3 regions of the Paenibacillus sp. JDR-2 genome follow, and region 1 is predicted to be linked to each of the others. Evidence: predicted binding sites of a transcription regulator. Region 1 holds the regulator's gene; each other region holds the start of a gene.
The links. The regulator LexA, encoded in region 1, represses DNA repair genes until DNA is damaged. The targets are predictions, from matches to a motif close to CGAACATATGTTCG.
Positions count from the first base shown of each region.

Region 2: PJDR2_RS26455 (SPL family radical SAM protein) is a predicted target of LexA. The motif match lies at 5,894-5,907, and genes of this name have one in related genera.
Region 3: addB (helicase-exonuclease AddAB subunit AddB) is a predicted target of LexA. The motif match lies at 1,522-1,535, and genes of this name have one in related genera.

Region 1 is NC_012914.1:3,035,454-3,042,591, reverse strand. Features, by position in the region: gene metH (methionine synthase) at 1-8, opposite strand, end outside; gene PJDR2_RS13320 (1,2-dihydroxy-3-keto-5-methylthiopentene dioxygenase) at 155-694, shown strand; gene PJDR2_RS13315 (HAD family hydrolase) at 753-1,541, opposite strand; gene PJDR2_RS13310 (hypothetical protein) at 1,569-2,078, opposite strand; gene PJDR2_RS13305 (DUF896 domain-containing protein) at 2,157-2,345, opposite strand; gene PJDR2_RS13300 (LysM peptidoglycan-binding domain-containing protein) at 2,497-2,859, opposite strand; gene lexA (transcriptional repressor LexA) at 3,029-3,649, shown strand; gene PJDR2_RS32460 (PspC domain-containing protein) at 3,766-3,975, shown strand; gene glnA (type I glutamate--ammonia ligase) at 4,018-5,346, opposite strand; gene PJDR2_RS13285 (MerR family transcriptional regulator) at 5,515-5,925, opposite strand; gene PJDR2_RS13280 (aminotransferase class I/II-fold pyridoxal phosphate-dependent enzyme) at 6,003-7,138, opposite strand, start outside.
Region 2 is NC_012914.1:6,043,233-6,050,370, forward strand. Features, by position in the region: gene PJDR2_RS26440 (TetR/AcrR family transcriptional regulator) at 1,143-1,781, shown strand; gene PJDR2_RS26445 (MMPL family transporter) at 1,818-4,202, shown strand; gene PJDR2_RS26450 (SGNH/GDSL hydrolase family protein) at 4,288-4,947, opposite strand; gene PJDR2_RS26455 (SPL family radical SAM protein) at 5,035-5,871, opposite strand; gene PJDR2_RS32155 (PAS domain-containing sensor histidine kinase) at 6,040-7,138, opposite strand, start outside.
Region 3 is NC_012914.1:2,603,061-2,610,198, forward strand. Features, by position in the region: gene PJDR2_RS11300 (class I SAM-dependent rRNA methyltransferase) at 1-844, shown strand, start outside; gene PJDR2_RS11305 (hypothetical protein) at 1,104-1,424, opposite strand; gene addB (helicase-exonuclease AddAB subunit AddB) at 1,611-5,138, shown strand; gene addA (helicase-exonuclease AddAB subunit AddA) at 5,125-7,138, shown strand, end outside.

The DNA of each region.
Region 1 (7,138 bases):
TTCAACAAATTTCGTACACCCTTCCTCCGAAAATCATTAACAAATAGTGTAACAGAATAGCCGCACTCTGAAAAGGCAGTCCATCGACATTTGACTACATTTGCTATATAATTGGACTTATCAGTTAATTTCTATAGGGAAAGAGGGATTGAGAATGGCTGAAATCCGCATTCGCAATACTAATGAACGTATTTCTGGAGAACAGAACGTTCGTGAATTTTTAGAAAATCAAGAAGTTCTTTATGAACATTGGGATGCTACTAAACTTCCTGCACATCTTCAAGAGAAATTTGTTCTCTCCGATGAAGAGAAAGCAGAGGTTCTGTCCACCTTCAATGCCGATATTACGGATCTTGCCGCTCGCCGCGGTTACAAAACTTGGGACATCATTACATTATCCGATGCAACTCCAAACCTTGATGAACTGCTGAAGAAATTCGAATCCGTTCATACACATACAGAAGATGAAGTTCGCGCGATTACAGCCGGCAAAGGCATCTTCGTTATCAAAGGTACCGAAGAAGTTGGTTACTTCGATGTTGAACTCGAAGCTGGCGACGTTATCTCCGTTCCGGAGAGAATCCCTCACTTCTTCACTTTGATGGATAACCGCCAAATCGTAGCCGTGCGTCTGTTCATCGAAACAGAAGGCTGGATTGCTCATCCGTTCGAAGACCCTGCTTTCGTTAAATAAAACTTTAAAAAAAGCCCCTCGATCCATCTTCCGATGGCGAGGGGCTTTGTCTTGTCCATTATTGCTCGAGAAGCAACAGCAGTTCTTCCAGATGAGCAATCTCATGCGATGGAATGATTTCGTCATTACGTACCGCACCATGACGGTTCACCCATACGGATGTCATGCCAACCGTATTCGCACCTAGAATATCGGTAGTCAGCTTGTCGCCAACCATAATGCCGTGGTCCGGCTCGATTCCGAGACGCTCCATGGCATGACGGAAGATGGAAGCGGCAGGCTTGCCCTCACCATACTCGCCCGAGATTATGATGTGATCAAAGTAAGGAGTCAGCTCAGGAACGCCGGCAAGCTTCTCGCGCTGCAGATCCGGGGATCCGTTAGTCAGCAGAAGCAGCTTGTACTTTCCTTTAAGCGCATCCAACACGCGGAACGTTTCATCATAGACAAGCGGACGTTTGCGACGTTCCGCAGGGAATTGCTCCGCCAACTTAGCGCCTAGCTCTTCGTTATCCACGCCAAGTGCACGCAGGCCGCGAGTCCAAGCTTCCTTGCGGTAGCCCGGAGCAAGCTGCTCCAGCTTGCGGAACTCTTCCTGCTCGCCTTCGCGGAAATTCGCCCAGAGTCCTTCAAACGGATTAATACCGATCATCTTTGTGAACGGAAACGTCTCATAGGATTCATAAAGAGCACGCGCTTCTTTACGTACGGCTTCTTCAAGCTGCTCCGGATCAACACCGGCAGCTTCCGCACCGGCTTGGCATGTTGCTTCAAATGCTTCTTTTACGCTGCGGTCATCCCACAACAGCGTATCGTCAAGATCAAATAGAACGGCTTGCTTCCCCATAATTCGCATAACTCTCCTACTCTGTTTCTATTTTTGTTCAAAAGGCAAATTGTGTGTTTTGGCGAAATCCTGCAGTCTGCTGCTGATCTCATCCGTAGGATAACGGTTGAGAAGCCGCGAGAATACCCAGTTTGCGCCTTTTTGCTGCATGATAACTACAGCACCGCTCTGAACGCTGATGCCTTTAATGTTGGATACATGCAGCTGCTTGTCCCCCGTCATTTTACGGGTTTGGATATAATCCTTGCCGATTGAAATGTAAGGACGGCGCAAGAAGAAAATAAGCGCCAGGAAAATGTAGCAGCCGATCGTTACCCAGAACATAGACGAAGGTTCAAAGGATGGATCCGTCGTAACGAAAACCGTATACATACTGATCAACAAAATGAGCACAATCGGGAATATGTAGTTGCGACCGGTAAAACGGTCTACCTTGGGTGCTGATGAAGTGCCAATCTGCGATGCTCCGTGCTTTTTACGCGCTTTGTTAATTTGGTTCGTATTTTTGCGCACTTTGCGCTCCCACGTGCGTGACAAGCTTATTCCTCCTATTGTATATTGCAGGCGCCGTTCATGGAACGACGCCAACGCTAGTTATATAGTTGTAAAACCTAATTAATGAGCAACATCGTTTGGATCGCCGTCTACAATCTCAATTGAATCCAACTGCTGGCGGAAATTCCTTTTGAAATTCTCCAAATATTTCTGACGCAATACGGCACGTTCCGCAATTTCCTCTTCAGTCAAACCTACCGTTTTATTTTTACGGGATAATTCATTAATTCGCGCGATGACTTCTTCCACTGCCTTCACCTCATTTGCTTATTACTCATCCTTCTTACCTATTTTGACTTTTAACGCGAGCAATTGTCAAGGCAATGATGGAAGAATGATAAAAGGACAGGTAATTTCGAACATCCTGTGTCCGAATTACCTGTCCTTTCGATTATTTAGACTATTGAGGAATAATTAATACCTGTCCTGGCCGAAGCTCTACCGAGCTTAATTGGTTACGTTCCTTAATCTTGTATATGTACTGTCTAATGTCCTTGGAACCCTCAGTAAAACGATCTGCAATTCCCCACAACGTATCCCCCGCCGTAACAATTACCGTCTGCTCATTAGCTGCAGCCTCTTGAATATGATTGGACGATGCATTTGTACGCATCATGAGGAAGCTGGTAAAAAGAAGAATGAACACTGCAGCACAAACAATAAGTTTAAAAGCATGACGCTGAATTTGTTGACCCCGCAGTATGAACGATTTAGCGGCTTCTTCCTTATGGATACTTTTATAAAAAGACGGATTCATGATCATTATTATCGCTCCCCGAACGTTTGTTCTGTTTTCTTATGCCCCAAGAATAACACGAACAAATGTTTGCAGTCAATAAAAAATGCGAACTTTTGTTTTTAAGAACTTATGTTTGTACGAACTCCGGTTCTATGCTATAATTTTCTTCAAATATTATATTGGAGTGATTCACGTGTCTAAGATTTCGAACCGCCAACAGTCGATTCTTGAATTTATTAAGAATGAGGTTCGGGACAAAGGATATCCGCCATCTGTTCGCGAAATCGGCGAAGCGGTTGGCCTGGCGTCAAGCTCCACCGTTCACGGCCATCTGGATCGGCTAGAGAAGAAAGGCCTGATCAGACGAGATCCAACGAAACCTCGGGCGATCGAAATTTTGGATCAAGACGGTGTTGACGGCATTATCCTCCCCGCTGTGGCTCAAGTGCCAATCGTCGGCAAAGTAACGGCAGGCGTGCCGATTACGGCGACTGAGAATATTGAAGAGTACTTCCCGTTATCCGCACATTTCGTAGGCGACGATGAAGTATTCATCCTGAATGTCATGGGCGACAGCATGATTGAAGCCGGCATACATAACGGCGACTATGTTATTGTCCGCCAGCAGCAGACCGCCAACAACGGCGATATCGTAGTAGCCATGACGGAAGATGACGAAGCGACGGTTAAGACCTTCTACAAAGAGAAGGATCATATCCGCCTCCAGCCTGAGAACTCTACAATGGAGCCGATCCGTTTGAACAATGTGACCATTCTTGGTAAAGTAGTTGGCTTGTTCCGTGACTTCCACTAATCTTTTTAGCATAAAAGAGGCTGTTCCCCCTAATCCGATTTCAAATTCGGTTAGGGAGAACAGCCTCTTTTTATTTTCCTGATTATGGTATTATCATATGACTTAATCTTTTTGTCATGAGGTGGTTAAGAGTGAAGAAGAAATTAACGAGATCCTTATTCGATAAATCCATATCCGGAGTTTGCGGTGGAATTGCCGAATACTTCAATCTTTCCTCCTTGTTTGTAAGACTGCTGTTCCTCCTCTTTATCCCCTGCAATCTTATCGTGTACATCATTCTTGCGAACGTTATTCCCGCCAGCCCGCCATCGTTGATTAGGAGATAGAAAAAAATCCCCGGACGCTTAGAGCGCCAAGGGATTTCCTTCCTAGTACAGCGTCAGATACTGATCGCGTTCCCATTGATGAACTTGTGTTTTGTACATGTCCCATTCAATTTCTTTCAGCTCATAGAAGTGAGCCAGAGCGTGTTCGCCCAGTGCATCGCAGATAACGTCGCTGCGTAGCATTTCGTCGAGCGCTTCCTTCAGATCGGAAGGAAGGCTTGGCACGCCGGATTCCAAACGCTCTTCTTCCGTCATGATGTAGATGTTGCGATCTACAGGCGCCGGAAGCGCCGTTTTGTTCTTGATGCCGTCAAGGCCGGCTTTCAGCATTACGGCAAGAGCCAAATAAGGGTTAGCTGCCGGATCCGGGTTTCGAACCTCGATACGCGTGCTAAGACCACGGGATGCCGGGATACGGATCATTGGCGAACGGTTGCTCGCCGACCAAGCTACGTAGCAAGGTGCTTCATAACCTGGAACCATTCGTTTGTACGAGTTGATTGTAGGGTTCGTAATAGCCGCCATCGCACGAGCATGCTCGAGAATACCCGCCATGTAGTAACGTGCGGTTTGGCTAAGACCCAAACGATCCTTCTCTTCATAGAATACGTTAGTGCTGCCTTGGAAGAGCGATTGGTGACAGTGCATACCCGAACCGTTTACCCCAAATAGCGGTTTCGGCATGAAGGTAGCATGGAGGCCATGCTGTCTAGCAATCGTCTTAACAACAAGCTTAAACGTTTGAATTTGGTCTGCGGCTTTGATCGCATCCGCGTATTTAAAGTCGATTTCGTGCTGACCTGGAGCAACTTCATGGTGGGAAGCTTCAATCTCGAAGCCCATCTCTTCCAGCGTCAGTACGATTTCACGGCGGCAGTTCTCGCCCATGTCCATTGGCGCAAGGTCGAAGTATCCGCCTTGGTCATTCAGCTCGGTTGTAGGCTCGCCGCGTTCATCCGTCTTGAACAGGAAGAATTCCGGTTCCGGACCAACGTTCATCGCCGTAAAGCCCATTTCTTCCGCTTCTTGCAGCGCACGCTTCAGAATACCGCGCGGGTCGCCTGCAAACGGAGTGCCGTCAGGCATATAAATATCGCAGATCAGACGGGCAACGCGGTCTTGCGCAACCCATGGGAATACTACCCAAGTATCCAAATCAGGGTATAAGTACATGTCAGATTCTTCGATACGAACGTAACCTTCAATGGAAGATCCGTCAAACATCATTTTATTATCCAATGCTTTATCAAGCTGGCTTACCGGAATCTCTACGTTTTTGATCGTACCGAGCAAATCGGTAAATTGAAGACGGATAAATCGAACGTTCTGTTCCTCCGCAATGCGTTTAATATCCTCTTTTGTGTAGCTCACAGCATTCATCTCCTTTAAAAGAATTGCGAAGCTATTCTTACTTCGAAAGCATCAACCTAAAGAATTGTGAAGCAATTCTTGCTTCGTAAGCATCAGCCAAAGAATTGCGAAGCTATTCTTACTTCGAAAGCATACGCTTTACCCTGTTCGTTTAATTAAAAGGACATGCTAACGCTTGTTCAAGAAACGGGACAACTGACCTTGAATAAGCGAAGCCTGGCCAGGACGTTTCTCCAGCAATTGCTGCTTGAGAAGGCGGTGCAGCTGCGCGTCGGAAAGCTCCTTGCGCTTCACTTCGGACTGCTCGCTTACGATTGTTGCATCGTCCGATTCTTTTGAAACCGGATTCATGACTTGCTTAATGCCGGCGATATTAACGCCTTTTTCGATCAACGCCTTAATTTCCAATAACCGTTCCACATCATTAAAAGAGAACAGTCGCTGGTTGCCCGCCGTTCTGGCGGGAACAATCAATTCATGCTGCTCATAATAACGAATTTGACGCGCCGTTAGATCCGTCAGCTTCATTACGATACCGATCGGAAATAAGGCCATGTTTCTACGAATATCGTCACCCATGTCGCATCAACCTTCCAGTCGCTCATTTATACACCTATCATAACGCCCTACCAAAAACGTGTCAAGGTGTGTTAGGTTTAATTACGTTTAATTGTGATAAGCCCGTTGTCTATGAGTCGACGTAACGCTGTAAGAACACCAAACTTCGCATGGGCAAACGTCAAACCGCCTTGCATATAAGCGATATAAGGCTCACGGATAGGTGCATCCGCAGACAATTCAAGACTTCCGCCCTGAATAAATGTCCCAGCTGCCATAATAACCGGATGCTCATAACCCGGCATGTCCCATGGCTCAGGCACAACATGCGAATCTACCGCCGCAGCCTTCTGAATGCCCTGTACAAAAGCAATCAACTGCTCCGCACCGCCAAAACGGACAGCCTGTATGAGATCTGTACGAGGCTCGGACCAATGAGGTTTCGTCTCAAAGCCAAGCTGTTCAAACATTGCTGATGCAAAGACGCTTCCCTTAACAGCTTGTCCAACCAGATGCGGTGCCAGGAACAAGCCTTGATAAATACCTCGCAGCGTGTCCAACATCGCGCCAACTTCGCCTCCGATGCCAGGTGCAGTAAGTCGGAAAGCGGCTTGCTCCACGGCAGCGGCAGTACCAACGATATATCCCCCGGTCGAAGCAAGACCGCCTCCCGGATTTTTGATAAGCGAGCCCGCCATGAGATCAACGCCAACCTGGGTTGGTTCAAGAAGCTCGGTAAATTCCCCGTAGCAGTTATCAACGAATACAAGCACATCCGGCTTGATCTGTTTCACGCGCTGAACCATATCACCGATCTCGGCAACTGTAAATGAAGCTCTCCAGCTGTAGCCTCTCGAACGCTGAATGCCGATAACCTTCGTCCGTTCGTTAATGCTTGCTTCAATAGCGGCCCAATCGAGACTTCCGTCTTCGTGCAGAGCTACTTCGTTATAACGAACGCCCCAATCCTGCAGGGAGCCTGTCCCGTCTCCGGGCTTGCCAATTACCTTGTGCAGCGTATCATACGGCTTGCCTGTAATGTACAGCAATTCATCCCACGGCCGGAGCACGCCAAATAACGCGCACCCGATGGTGTGCGTACCAGATACGAAATGCGGACGCACAAGCGCCGCTTCTGCTCCAAATACATCCGCGTAGACCAGATCAAGCACTTCGCGGCCCCGGTCATTGTAGCCATACCCCGTTGAGCCGGTAAAATGAAAATCGCTGACCT
Region 2 (7,138 bases), 3.0 Mb from region 1:
CTAATTAAGAGGAAATTTCCGTGTTACAGCCCATGTTGGTAGGCACGCTTGCTGGTGGATGACCAATTAAGAGGAAATTTCCGCGCTACAGCTCAAGTTGGTAGGTACGCTTGCTGGTGGATGACCAATTAAGAGGAAATTTCCGTGTTACAGCCCATGTTGGTAGGCACGCTTGCTGGTGGATGACTAATTAAGAGGAAATTTCCGTGTTACAGCCCATGTTAGTAGGCACGCTTGCTGGTGGATGACCAATTAAGAGGAAATTTTCGCACTACAGCTCAAGTTGGTAGGTACGCTTGCTGGTGGATGACCAATTAAGAGGAAATTTCCGTGTTACAGCTCAAGTTGGTAGGTACGCTTGCTGGTGGATGACTAATTAAGAGGAAATTTCCGCGCTACAGCTCAAGTTGGTAGGTACGCTTGCTGGTGGATGACCAATTAAGAGGAAATTTCCGTGTTACAGCCCATGTTAGTAGGCACGCTTGCTGGTGGATGACTAATTAAGATGAAATTTCCGCGCTACAGCTCAAGTTGGTAGGCACGCTCGCTGGTGGGTGACCAATTAAGAGGAAATTTCCGCGCTACAGCTCAAGTTGGTAGGTACGCTTGCTGGTGGATGACCAATTAAGAGGAAATTTCCGCGCTACAGCTCAAGTTGGTAGGCACGCTCTTTGGTGGATGACCAATTAAGAGGAAATTTCCGTGTTACAGCTCATGTTGGTAGGCACGCTCGCTGGTGGATGACCAATTAAGAGGAAATTTCCGTGTTACAGCCCATGTTGGTAGGCACGCTTGCTGGTGGATGACCAATTAAGAGGAAATTTCCGTATTACTGCTAAATTCTTCAGATGCGTGGAGTGGCTGGCGGCGCTGCAGCAGACTTTTTGCCTGCTACAGCTCATGTCCGCGGATGAGCGGGGCAACAGATTGCTCAATAGCAGGCTTTTTGCCTGCTGTAGCTCATACCCGCGGATGTGCGGGGCACCGAGCAGCAAATTAGCAGGCTTTTCATTAGCAAGCCTTTTGCCTCTTGCAGCAGCTTCTGCCACAAAAACGTCAAACTCTGCCCGTTGTGCATTATTGCCCATTGGGCAATAATATAGTTATACAATTGTTGCTCATTGGGCAACGAACGAGGAGAGGTGAAGGCACGCGGCCGATCTACGATGAACAAGCAAAGCTTGCGTGATGTCAAAAGAGAAGCAACGGCTAATGCGCTTGCGGAGGCGGCATTTGATCTCGCGATGGAACGCGGGATGGACAGTTTTGTAGTGGAAGATGTTGTGCAGCGCGCGGGGTATTCGAGAAGAACGTTTGCGAATCATTTTTCCTGCAAGGAAGAAGCGGTTGTTATGGGGGCTTCCGCCTTCAACAACGTGGATGAGGTTCAACAGCTCATTGAGAACTTGACGGAGAACTCCACTCCGCTTGAGGTTATGGAGCATTTGGTCCGGATGGAGCTTACCGCAGGCCTGTTCAAAAAAACGCGCGAGCTCGTGAAGCTGTCCAAACAGCACCCTACCCTGGAGCCTTACATTCTCAGCGCTCTTCATAGCCATCAAGGTCTTGCCGAGCAATTGCTGCTTGATCTGTTCGAAGACAACTATGCAAAGGGCTATATACAGCTGCTCGTTGGCGCTTCTTACGGCGCCGCGCTTCCGATGCTATATGGCAACAGCAACATCCGGTTCCCCGGTCAATCAAGCGAAGAGTCGCCGGACTCTATCCCGCTCGATCAATATTTAGACAACATGTTTGGTTATTTGAAAAACGGTTTTTAGATCATATTCCCTATATAAAAGGAGAACCACACTGTTATGTCGACTTTCCTGTACAAAATAGGCAAAACCGCTTATAACAAGCCTTGGCATTTTATCATTGCTTGGATTGCCATTCTTGGCGTTGTTGGCGCCCTGATCGGCATTAACGGCATTCACACCAGCTCCGAGATGAAGATCAAAGGCACGGAAGCGCAAAAGGTGCTGGATCAGCTGGCAAAAGAACTGCCTGAAGCTTCCGGCGGGCAAGCAAGCGTTGTATTTACCGCGCCGAAAGGCGAACGGCTGGATACGCCCGATCGTATAGCAGCGGTTACGAAAGCTATTAACGATGTATACAGCATTGAATATGTCATTAATCCAGCTAAAATGGCTCAGGCATCCAGCGCGACAGCCGAAGATAGCACTGCGCAAGCTGGAGACGCCGCAACTGCCGGCAATGCTGAACAAGGCGCGGCGGAGTCGAACCAGACGGCTGCATCCACTGATCAGCCATCGTACGGACCGCTGATCGTTGACGGCAATCCGGTACCCGGCGTTATGATTTCCGCCGACGGCAATGTCGCTTTGTTCCAATTCCAATTCACCGTTCAGCAAATGTCGCTGCCACAAGAGGTTATCGACAACGTCGTTGCTTCGGTTACCGACGTTGAGCAAGCGAACCTGGGAATCAAAGCCTTGCCAAGCGACACGCTTGTAGGCAAGCCGGCCATCGGCGCTACCGAAGGCATCGGTATTGTTGTTGCCGCCGTTGTTCTGTTTATAACGCTTGGTTCTGTTGTTGCGGCCGGTCTTCCGCTCGTAACCGCATTGCTTGGTGTAGGTATCAGCGTTGGGGGCGCTTATTCCCTCTCCAAATTTATTCCGATGACCGATATCACGCCTGCGCTTGCCATGATGGTTGGCCTCGCAGTCGGAATCGACTACTCCTTGTTTATCGTTAACCGCCAGCGCCGCATGATCCTGGATCAGGGCTTAAGCGCGCGCGAAGCGGCAAGCAGAGCGGTTGGTACTGCGGGCAGCGCGGTATTTTTCGCCGGGTTAACCGTTATTATCGCGTTATGCGGCATGGTTGTTATGAATATCGACTTCCTGACCGCTATGGCGCTTGTCGCTGCGGCAAGTGTTTTCATTAACGTCCTTGTAGCCCTGACCTTGCTTCCAGCATTGCTTGGTCTGGTTGGCGAACGTATCGTCTCCGAGAAAGCACGGAAGAAAAACAACGAACAAGCTGGTGTTTCCCGTCAAGGCACGGCACACCGCTGGGCGAACGGAGTTGTACGACGCCGCTGGCTCGTGATTGTTGGCGTAATCGTTATCCTGGGTGCAGCCGCTATCCCTGCAGCCCAAATGAAATTGGGCATGCCTTCCGGGGATACGGCTAACCTGGATACGCCAACTAGACAGAGCTACGATGCGATCTCTGCCGGCTTCGGCGAAGGCTATAATTCACCGCTGCTTCTGGTCGCGGAGCCTGCAAGCTCAGGCGAAAAGATTACCCCTGAAGTATTAGGCAAGCTTGTGCAAGACATCCAGCAGCATGAAGATGTCGCACTCGTTAATCCAATGGGCATCAATCAAACCGGAGACATTGGCATTATCAGCGTTATTCCGAAATCGGGTCCGACAGACAAAGCAACAAACGATCTCGTCCAGGATTTGCGCGATCACAACTCAAGCATCTCTCAATCCAACAAAGTGACGCTAGGCGTTACCGGCTTCACCGCGATTAACATCGATATGTCGGCAAAGCTGGCTGAGGTATTCCCGCTCTATATCGGCATCATTCTGATCTTGTCGCTGATCATTCTGCTGCTCGTATTCCGGTCCATTATCGTTCCGGTGAAAGCAACTATCGGCTTCCTGCTTAGTATCCTCGCTACCTTCGGGATTACAACGGCAGTATTCCAATGGGGCTGGCTGCATGATCTGTTCGGCTTCGATACCGGCGGCCCGCTTCTCAGCTTTATGCCGATTATGGTGTCCGGTATCCTGTACGGCCTTGCGATGGACTATCAAGTCTTCCTTGTCAGCTCCATGCGCGAAGCTTACGTCCACGGCCACAAAGGAAGCTCCAGCGTGGTTGAAGGCTATCAGCAGGCAAGCCGCGTCGTTGTGGCGGCAGCCGTTATCATGGTATCCGTCTTCGCCGGGTTCATTCTGACCGAAGATATTATGCTGAAGCAAATCGGCTTTGCTCTCACCATCGGTATTCTTATTGACGCATTCTTCGTCCGCATGGCGCTTGTTCCGGCTATTATGGCGGTGTTTGGCGACAAAGCATGGGGCATGCCGAAGTGGCTGGACCGCATTCTTCCAAACCTGGACGTTGAAGGCGACAAGCTGATTGCGGAGCTTAACAAATCGTCGAATCCGAATGGCCATAAAGAATTAAAAAAGGCTAAACCAAGCCGGGCGCATTAAAAGAACGACAAAGAAAGGACCACTGCCAGCAGTGGTCCTTTTTATTTCACCGTAATCATCGTATAGACGCTTGAGTTGTATAAGACTATAACCCGCGGTTGTAATCGTATTCAATCGCTTGCAGAAAAGCCCGGGCAAGCACGGCATGACCCGACATATTGGGATGAACCCGGTCCCAGGCTAGAGTTGCCGGATAAATAGACCCTAGAACCTTGTTAAACGCCGCCTGCGTATCCACGAATCGAGCATCATACTTGGATGCTAGCTTTTGGACAACCTGACCGTATTGATCCATCGTTCTGCGCATCGGATCCGCTTCATTCGGCTCCAGATAGAACGGAGTCATCAGCACAAGTCCCTGCACCGTTGGCCTGGTACGCTCCACCAAAGTCTCCAGCTTCTCTTCGTATTCGTCTATGTAGACATGCTGCTCGGTCTGAGCGGGCAAATCATATTGCCTCCATACATCGTTCGTGCCAATCATAATAGACAGCCAATCCGGCTGAAGATCCAGAACATCCGTCTCCCAGCGATCCGTCAAATCCCGGACGTTATTGCCGCTTGTCCCCATGTTTACCACGCGAATGCCTAACTCCGGATAGGCTGCGGTCAGCAACGAATCGACCAGCGAAACATACCCTTTCCCGATTGCTCCAAACAGCCCTTCTCCCCTAGGTCTAGCCCGTTCGCAATCCGTAATCGAGTCTCCGATCATGACCAGCTTCGAATTTTTCCCCAACAACATTAATAATGGCCCCCTCTTCGAATTTCTGTTTTCATTATACATTCTATTGTGGTAACAAAAATACGGAAAGGGCTATTAATTTGTTGCTTAATTCAGCGGGAAAGCTTCGCTCTTCGAGACATGGATCATCTCGCCCGGATAGAAAGACCGAAAGTACGTCTCGACCCTGGAATGAATATCGCTCCGGTACCAGTCCGTCAGATCATGGTCCTCAAACAGCTGAGGCATGCCTAAACGCTTGGACCTTCTCCCCATGGAGCCATCCCCGATAGAAAGCGTATCGATCCAGATCCGGTCTGCTATACCTTTCAGTACCTTTGGAAAATCCGGCGTAAACGGCAGCACCGGAGAAATCGCAGCCTGTGTCGTAATTCCGGCATCATGCAACTCTTTCAGAGCCTTCAGCCGCAGCTTAATTCCCGGTGCGTAGGGGGCAAACAGCCGCTTCATATCCTCGCGGTCCGTCTCTACCGTCATCGATACAAGAACCTCGCATTTGTCCTTGAGCAACACGATAAGGTCGAGGTCCTTCCTTATAAGCGGACTGCGCGTCTGAATCTGAATCAGATCGGGAGGAGCCTCCAGCATTTCCCGCAAAATCCGCCTGGTAATCCCCGCTTCCCGCTCGATCGGCTGATAAGGATCCGTTGCCGAGGACATAAAAATATTTATCGGCTTATTTTTCCGGCGCAGCTTATTCACTTCATTCCGGTAAATGTCCGCGGCATTTGTCTTAATGTCCACCCATTCTCCCCATGGAATCTGCTTGAACTTCTGGATCGGCATTTCTCTCACATAGCAATATTTGCAGGCAAACGAACACCCGCTATATGGATTTAGGGAATGGGTAAAGCCGATATCCAAGTAACCCTTTGCTTCGCTTAGAATACTCTTGGATACGATATCTCTGATTTCGACAGCCATGGCAATCCCCTCTCATTACACAGGAACGTTTGTTCCTATATTATACGTAAACTTCAACTATTAATCAATTCCCCCCAATAATTGGAATCCAGGTGATAAACTCTTATCATTAAAAAAAGAGCACTTGATCCTGCATGATCAAATACTCTTTCTTTATCTTATTCAGTATTATTCCATCTCCACCGGAAAAGTAACGGACACGACCGTTCCTGGTAGGCCCGTCTGTATCGTCAGCTCCCCGCCCATTTCAACAATAATCTGCTTGGAGATAAACAGCCCTAAGCCATTTCCGGACTGTTTGGTCGTGAAAAACGGCGTAAACAGCTTGTCCATTACGTCAGGCGGAATTCCCGGCCCAGAATCCTGAACAAACAAAGTAACGGTATGATCCGCTTCCCGCAGCCCAAGGACCAGCCTGCCTCCCGATTCCATTGCTTCTATGCTGTTCTTGCATAAATTCAGAATGACCTGCTTCAAGAGAGCGACATTGGCTTTAATCGACCTGCCGGCAACAACCCCGTAAGTGTCCATCTGGATATTGTTCATATTCGTGTCCACTTGGATGAGGGGAAGAATATCGTTTACCAGCTTCAACATATCGATGGTTTCCATACTGCTCTCTTTAGGCTTGCGGAGCCATAGCATTTCGCTTACCAGGTCGTTAATCCGGGAGAGCTCCGTCTGGATGAGGTCGACATAACGCTGCTCTTTCTCAATGCCATACCTCTTCAGTGTTTCGCCTAAAAGTTGTACAAATCCCCTTATGCCCGTCAGCGGATTTCTAATCTCATGCGCCACGCCAACAGCCAATTCGCCAAGCGCCGCATTCATTTCCGACAAGCGCAGCATCTTTTCAATGTTTTTTCGCTCGGAAATATCTACGGCCGTTGCGATAATTCCTGTAACGCGGCCCTTTTTATAGTACGGGATTAAGGTCTTGTATAAGCTTCTTCCATGCAGCTCGGTTTCAAAGCTGATCGTTTCCCCCTGGAGAATCCGATCATAGTATTGCCCCTCCGTCTTGTAGAGGAAAGGGAATATTTCTCTGACGGTTTTGCCATAGCTGTTAGCCGTTGTATAACCAAGCTCCTCCGCGATTTTCCCTTCGGCCAGGACGTAATAAAGCTCGCCGTCTTCTCTCTTCTTCATTTGAATCACAAAGCCGTTCACCGAACGAACCGTCTGCAGAAGCTCCTCTTTCATTTCATCGTATTTATTTTTCTCGAGGGCTTTCACAATCGAGATGTCTCTGCCCGCAATCAGAATA
Region 3 (7,138 bases), 430 kb from region 1:
GTGTCCGAGGATTCTCGAGATTGAAGAGAATGGTCTTAAGCTGGAAGTCGATATCGTGGAAGGCCAAAAGACCGGCTATTTCTACGATCAACGCGAGAATCGCGCTTCTATCGAGCCTCTGATGAAGGGCTGGGGTGCGCGCAGCGGCATTCGCCTTGAGAACCGACCTGCTGATACGGATACAGAAGTCACTAGGCTTGTACCGGTGAATCCGAACGGCAAAGAAGTAACCTTCCCTTATTGGGACGGTGCGACCGTGCTGGAGTGCTTTGCCCACACCGGCAGCTTCACTCTCCATGCCTGCAAATACGGCGCGAAAAAAGTAACCTGCCTTGACGTATCCGAGCATGCTATCGACACAGCGCGCCGTAACGTGGAGCGTAACGGCTTCGCGGACCGCGTAGAATTTGTCGTGGCGGATGCCTTTGATTATTTGCGCACGCAGGTAAAAGGCGTTGAGGAGCGTGCGGAGCGCAGCCGTGCCGGTGCGGATACTTCCAAGCCGCTAAGCGGCGGCGGTCGTACCTGGGATGTTGTTATCCTTGATCCTCCTGCTTTTGCAAAGACCAAAAGCGCAGTTGCAGGAGCATGCCGCGGGTATAAGGACATCAACCTGCATGGCCTCAAGCTGGTTAACGAAGGCGGCTATCTCGTTACGGCCAGCTGCTCGTATCATATGCGGCCGGATCTGTTCCTCGAGACCATTCAGGAAGCGGCATCCGATGCCGGCAAATTGCTGCGTCTCGTGGAGTGGCGGGCTGCAGGCAAGGATCATCCTCAGCTGCTTGGCGTATCGGAAGGACACTACCTGAAATTTGCCGTGTTCGAAGTGCGGAGTAAATGATAAAAAATAGCCGTATGGATCTGATAGGGATCCATACGGCTGCTTGTTCGAAAAATAGATATACTCAATCGATTAATAGAAGTGTATAATAGAAAAGTAACGCTGAGAGACAGACGACTGTACCCAGCGGTTCCCATAATGGACAGAGCAGTTCACTGCATGTCTGCTAACCCATAATCCGGCAGAGCGGAAATCCGCATGCGGGATTTTTTATTTTTTATACTAAGAATTTATAAGAGGCGAGAGCCGTTGCACCTTGCTAGAAGGATTCTTTGAATTGACGGCTCAGTTCGACACGCTGAAGCTTCAGCAGCCAGACCTCTTCCCGTAACGTTTTCAGATCGGAAGAATCATCGGAATTTCTCAATTGCCGATAAAGATCAAGCATCTTCCGGTTGATAACGTCAAACTTTCTCCATAGCTCAGCGGCTTTCATTGACAAAGCCTGTTGGCTTGCTTGTTCCTTCCACCCGGCGAGTGAACGGGAAATGTCCCGCTGCCACTCCTGATCGCCGATTTGCTTGGCATAGTTGTATAAATCCAGATAATCGTTAATCCATTGCGTTTCTTCCGAGGTCATTGCCGTTCCTCCGATCCGGATTTTTATATTACCTAGTATTATACTCGGTATTTAAGGTATTGCAATATTTTCTTGTCAAAAAGATAGCGCTTTTTCCAGAACATACGTTTGTCGTCCGGGTGAAAAAGGACCCGCGATATGGTAGAATGATAGATTATGAGATAGATTCGGAAGGGAAGAGTTAGGATGGGGCTTCGATTTGTGCTTGGCCGCTCGGGAACGGGAAAAACAACGTATTGTTTGGATGCAATCCGCGCCAAGCTGCAAGGTGAACCGGATGGAGCGCCGCTAATTATGCTGGTCCCGGAACAGGCTACTTTCCAGACGGAGTACGCGCTTTTGAAAGATACGTCGCTAAGCGGGACGATTCGCGCCCAGGCGCTTAGCTTCCGCCGTCTGGCTTTTCGCGTCATGCAGGAGACGGGCGGCACCGCCTTAATTCCAATCAGCGATAACGGCAAGCATATGATGCTGTTCAAGATTATACACCGGCTTGGCAAGCAGCTTGAGCTTTTCCAGAGCGGGGCAGAGCAGCCGGGTTTTATTGAGCGGCTTGGAGAATTGCTGACCGAGTGGAAGCGCTACGGGATTGATGCCAATCTGTTGAAGGAAAAAACGGCATCTGTAGAAGACTCAACGCTTCTGGACCGGAAGCTGCATGATCTACGGCTTGTTTATGACAAGCTTGAGCAGGAATTGCTTGGTCTTTATATCGATTCGGAAGATTATTTGACGCAGCTGATCGCAGGCTATGCCTACGCGCCGGCGATGCAGGGAGCCCATCTATGGATTGACGGCTTCCATGGGTTTACGCCAAAAGAATACGATGCGCTTGGCACGCTAATCGCTTCTTCCGCCGAGGTGACGGTTGCGCTTACGCTTGACCGTCCTTACGATAACGGCGAAATGCCGCATGAGCTTGAGCTTTTCCATCCTACGGCCGAGACTTACGGTAAGCTGTCCGCTTTGGCCGCCCAAGCCGGCGTATCTGTGTATGACACCGTTGTTTTGGGTGAAGGAGCTCCGACACGCTTCTTGGGAAGCACGATGCTGGCCCATTTGGAAAAGCATTATGGCGGAAGGACTCCTATGCTTATTCCGGATAAAAAGATGCTGGCTGTAGACAGCCCGGCCTGCGGCTTATCCCTTCATGCCTCCGCGAACAGAAGAGCCGAGGTGGAAGCGGCCGCCAGGGATATGGTTCGCCGGGCACGCGAAGAGGGTCTGCGCTGGCGCGACATGGCGGTTATGGTGCGTAACGCGGCTGAATATACCGACTATATTCAAACGATATTTGACGATTACGAGATTCCTTATTTCCTTGACCAAAAGAATAACACGGTCCATCACCCGCTGGTTGAATTTATCCGTTCCGCGCTGGAGACCGTACTCCACGGCTGGCATTATGAAGCGGTATTCCGCTGCATCAAGACGGAGCTGCTATTCCCGATTGACGGCAGCATGTCCCGCGAGCTGTTCGACCGCTTGGAAAACTATGTGCTGGCAGCCGGGGTCGACGGCTGGAAGTGGCTTGACCGTTCCAGATGGAAGCCGTTTATGCAGCAGTCCCTTGAGGATGAGCCGGATACCGTATCCGAGCCGTCTGCAAAAGCTAAACGGGAATTTCAGGCCATTATGGCGGCGAGAGAGGCGATCGTACCGCCGCTTCGCCGGTTCGAGCAGTCCTTGAAGAAAGCATCCAACGTCAAAGACATGTGCGAAGCGTTGTACAAGCTGCTGGATCATGCGGACGCGGCTGACCGTCTTGAACGCTGGAGCCGCGAGGACAGTGCGTCCGGACGTACGCAGCGTGCCAGATCGCACCGCCAGCTATGGGATGGCGTCATGCAATTGCTGGATCAGCTGGTGGAAATGGTCGGAGACGAGGATATGCCTCCGGAGCTGTTCGCCGGCATGGTGGAGACGGGGCTCGAAAACCTGAAGCTTGCGGCGGTACCGCCCGCGCTTGATCAGGCACTGATCGGCAGCATGGACCGGACGCGTTCCGGGGATGTAAAGATCTGTTATGTGCTTGGTGCCAACGACGGCGTGATGCCGATGCGCATTCAAGAGGATGGCGTGCTGACCGAGCAGGAGCGGGAACGCCTAGCCGAAGAAGGGCTTGTTATGGCGCCGGGCGTAAGACGCCGACTGCTCGACGAGCGTTTCCTGATCTATAACGCACTGACAACGGCCAGCCAGCATTTGTGGATCAGTTGGGCGCAGGCGGATGAGGAAGGGAAAACGCTGCTGCCTTCGGAAGTGATCCGGCAGGTGAGACAGCTCTTTCCCGGCATACCGGTCTATCAGAAAGCGGGAGAGCCGACTCCGGGAATGGAGACGGGCGATCAGCGATCTTATATCGAGCATCCTCAGCGTACGCTTGCTTATTTGATCACGGAGCTTCGTGCCTGGCGGCAAGGGTCCGAGATTGCGCCATTCTGGTGGGATGTCTATAACTGGTTCGCGATCCGGCCGGAATGGCAGGACAAGCTGCAGCTTATGAACGCGTCGTTAAGCTTCTCCAATCAGGAGACGGTGCTGACGACAACAACGGCAGAACAGCTGTATGGGACGAAGCTGAAGGCAAGCGTGTCGCGGATGGAGAGATTCGTATCCTGTCCGTTCCAGCATTTTGCCATTCATGGCTTAAGGCTGCGCGAACGCCAGATGTACCGGCTTGAAGCGCCGGATGTCGGTCAGCTGTTCCACGCGGCGCTCAGCCGTCTTGCTGGAGGCGTCGGACAGCGCTGGGGATCTATGCCGGAAGCGCAAATCCGCGAAGCGGCGGCGAAGGCCGTTGACGAGCTTGCTCCTAGGCTGCAATCGCAGATTTTGCTCAGCAGCGGCAGGTTCCAATACATTGCCCGCAAGCTGAAGGAAATCGTTGCTCAAGCGGCGGTTATTTTAAGCGAGCATTCCCGCAGGGCTCAGTTCCAGCCGGTAGGGCTTGAAGTTGATTTTGGCCCGGACGGTACGCTGCCTTCCCTTGTCATTCCGTTAGATAACGGGGGCACGATGGAGATTATCGGACGGATTGACCGAGTAGACGCGGCTGAGACCGAAGAGGGCTTATTGCTGCGGGTCTTGGATTACAAATCCAGCGCAACGCAGCTCAAGCTGGAAGAAGTGGCGTTTGGATTATCTCTGCAGATGCTCACGTACCTCGACGTTCTTGTTACGCACGCTTCCGAATGGCTTGGAAAGCCGGCATCGCCCGCGGGCGTGCTTTATTTCCATGTTCATAATCCGATGCTTGCGGTATCTAACGGGTTATCCGGGGCCGAAGTAAATGCGAGAATGCTGAAGAAGTTCAAAACCCGTGGACTTATTACGGCTGAAGCGGAGACGGCCAAGCTAATGGACGGCGACCTGGAATCCGGTTATTCGGAGATTCTTCCTGTTGCGTTGAAGCGCGACGGAAGCTTTTACAGCAGTTCTTCCGTTGTGACGGAGGATCAGTGGGATGTGCTGCGCAGCTCTGTCAGACGGACTATCGGAAAAATAGGCACGGAAATAGGATGCGGGAAAGTATCGATCGAGCCATACCGCCTAGGAACGAAGTCGCCGTGCCAATACTGCGATTACAAGCCGGTATGCCAATTTGACCCGTTATTTGAAGGCAATGAATACACGAAGCTGAACAAGCTTTCGGAAGAAGAAATTTGGCAACAGCTGCATGGGGAGGAGGAGACAGCGGATGGAAACGAATAATATGCCGGCTAAGCCGGAGAACAGCACCTGGACGGATGACCAATGGCGCGCGATTGTGACGGAAGGCTCGGATGTTCTCGTTGCCGCGGCAGCAGGCTCGGGGAAAACAGCGGTTTTGGTTGAACGGATTATTCGGAAAATCTCCTCGTTCTCCGACGTCGACCGGCTGCTGGTCGCAACCTTTACGAAAGCGGCAGCTGCAGAGATGAAAGACCGGATCCGGATTGCGCTGGAGAAAGAACTCGAGCGGCAGCCGGAATCCGAGCATCTGCGCAGACAGCTGGCGCTAATGAACCGGGCTTCGATTACGACGCTCCACTCTTTCTGTCTCGACGTTATTCGCAGGTATTATCCGTTAATCGGACTGGACCCGGGCTTCCGGATTGCGAATGAAACGGAAAGCGAACTGATGCGCATTGACGTGCTGGATCAGCTGTTTGAAGAGAAATATGAAGGATCATCCGGTGACAGCGGGGCATTCCTGCGTCTGGCCGACCGCTACGGCGGCGAGCGCGGAGACGAGCCGTTGTACAAGCTGGTTCAACAGCTTTACGACTTTGCGCAAAGCCATCCTTGGCCGGAGCATTGGCTCCGCCAGACCGCGGCAAGCTTTATGGTTGATAACGTTGAAGGGCTCAGGAGCAGTCCTTGGGTGGCAAGCCTGAGGGCTGACGTGGAGCTGGCGCTGTCCGGTGCGGCGTCCCTGCTTAACCAGGCGATGCAGTTAACGCGGGAGCCGGCGGGTCCGGCCCCTTATGCGGCAACCTTTGAAGAGGATCTCGCGATTGTGGGAGGTCTCGCCGAAACCGTTCGCATGCATCCTTGGGAGATGTGGTTTGAATCGTTCCAGGCCGTGCAATTCGGCAAGCTGAAGGCTATGCGCGGCGATGATTACGATAAAACCATGCAGGAGCAGGCCAAGGAGCTTCGCGATCAGGCCAAAAAGCTGATCAGCTCGCTTGCGGACGAATTGTTTGGACGTTCGGCAGAGGAATTCGCATGGGAGCTGCAGGAGCTTGCACCGCTAATGGCTGCCCTGTCTGAGCTTGTCATTGAATTCGGACAGCGGTACGAAGCCGCGAAGCGGTCAAAGGGTTTGCTCGATTTTGGCGACTTGGAGCATTATTGCTTAAGGATATTGAGAGCGCCGGAGTCAACGCCTGAGCTTACGACTCCGTCGCCTGCGGCTACGGAGTATCAGCGCCAGTTCGATGAAATTCTGCTTGACGAATATCAGGATACCAACATGGTGCAGGAAGCTATCGTATCGCTGATTGCCAATCCGCATGCCGGCAACCGGTTTATGGTCGGCGATGTGAAACAGAGTATTTACCGGTTCCGTTTGGCTGAGCCGAATTTGTTCATGAGCAAATACAAAAATTACGGCGCGCCCGGCGGTGACGGTCTTCGAATCGATCTGGCCCGCAATTTCCGGAGCCGGCTTGAGGTGGTAGACGGCGTAAATGACGTGTTCCGCGCAATTATGCGTGAAACGGTCGCGGAGATGGATTACGACAAGCGCGCCGAACTGGTATGCGGGGCTTCCTATCCCGAGCCTGATTTGCCTGGGCGATTTGCCGTCGAGCTTGCGGTTATCGATAAAGCAGGCTCTTCGAACGAGGAGGATGGGGCGGTATCGCCTGCGGATTCCGATGATGAATCGGAACAAGGTGCCGGCCCGGCTGCCGAATCGGCGGAGGAGCTGCAGACGGCGCAGCTGGAGGCAAGGCTTATTGCCCGTCAGATCCGTTCGCTGCTTGACGAAGGCTTTCGGGTCTACGACGGCAAGAAGCGGGAGAGCCGCCCGATGGAATGGCGGGACATCGTTATTTTGCTGCGGGCCACGCAGGCTTGGGCTCCCGTCATTATCGAGGAGCTTCAGGGTGCGGGCATTCCTGCCTACGCGGAGCTAAGCAGCGGGTATTTCGACGCGACAGAGGTAGAGACGATCCTTTCTTTGCTGCGGGTGATTGATAATCCGTATCAGGATATCCCGCTTG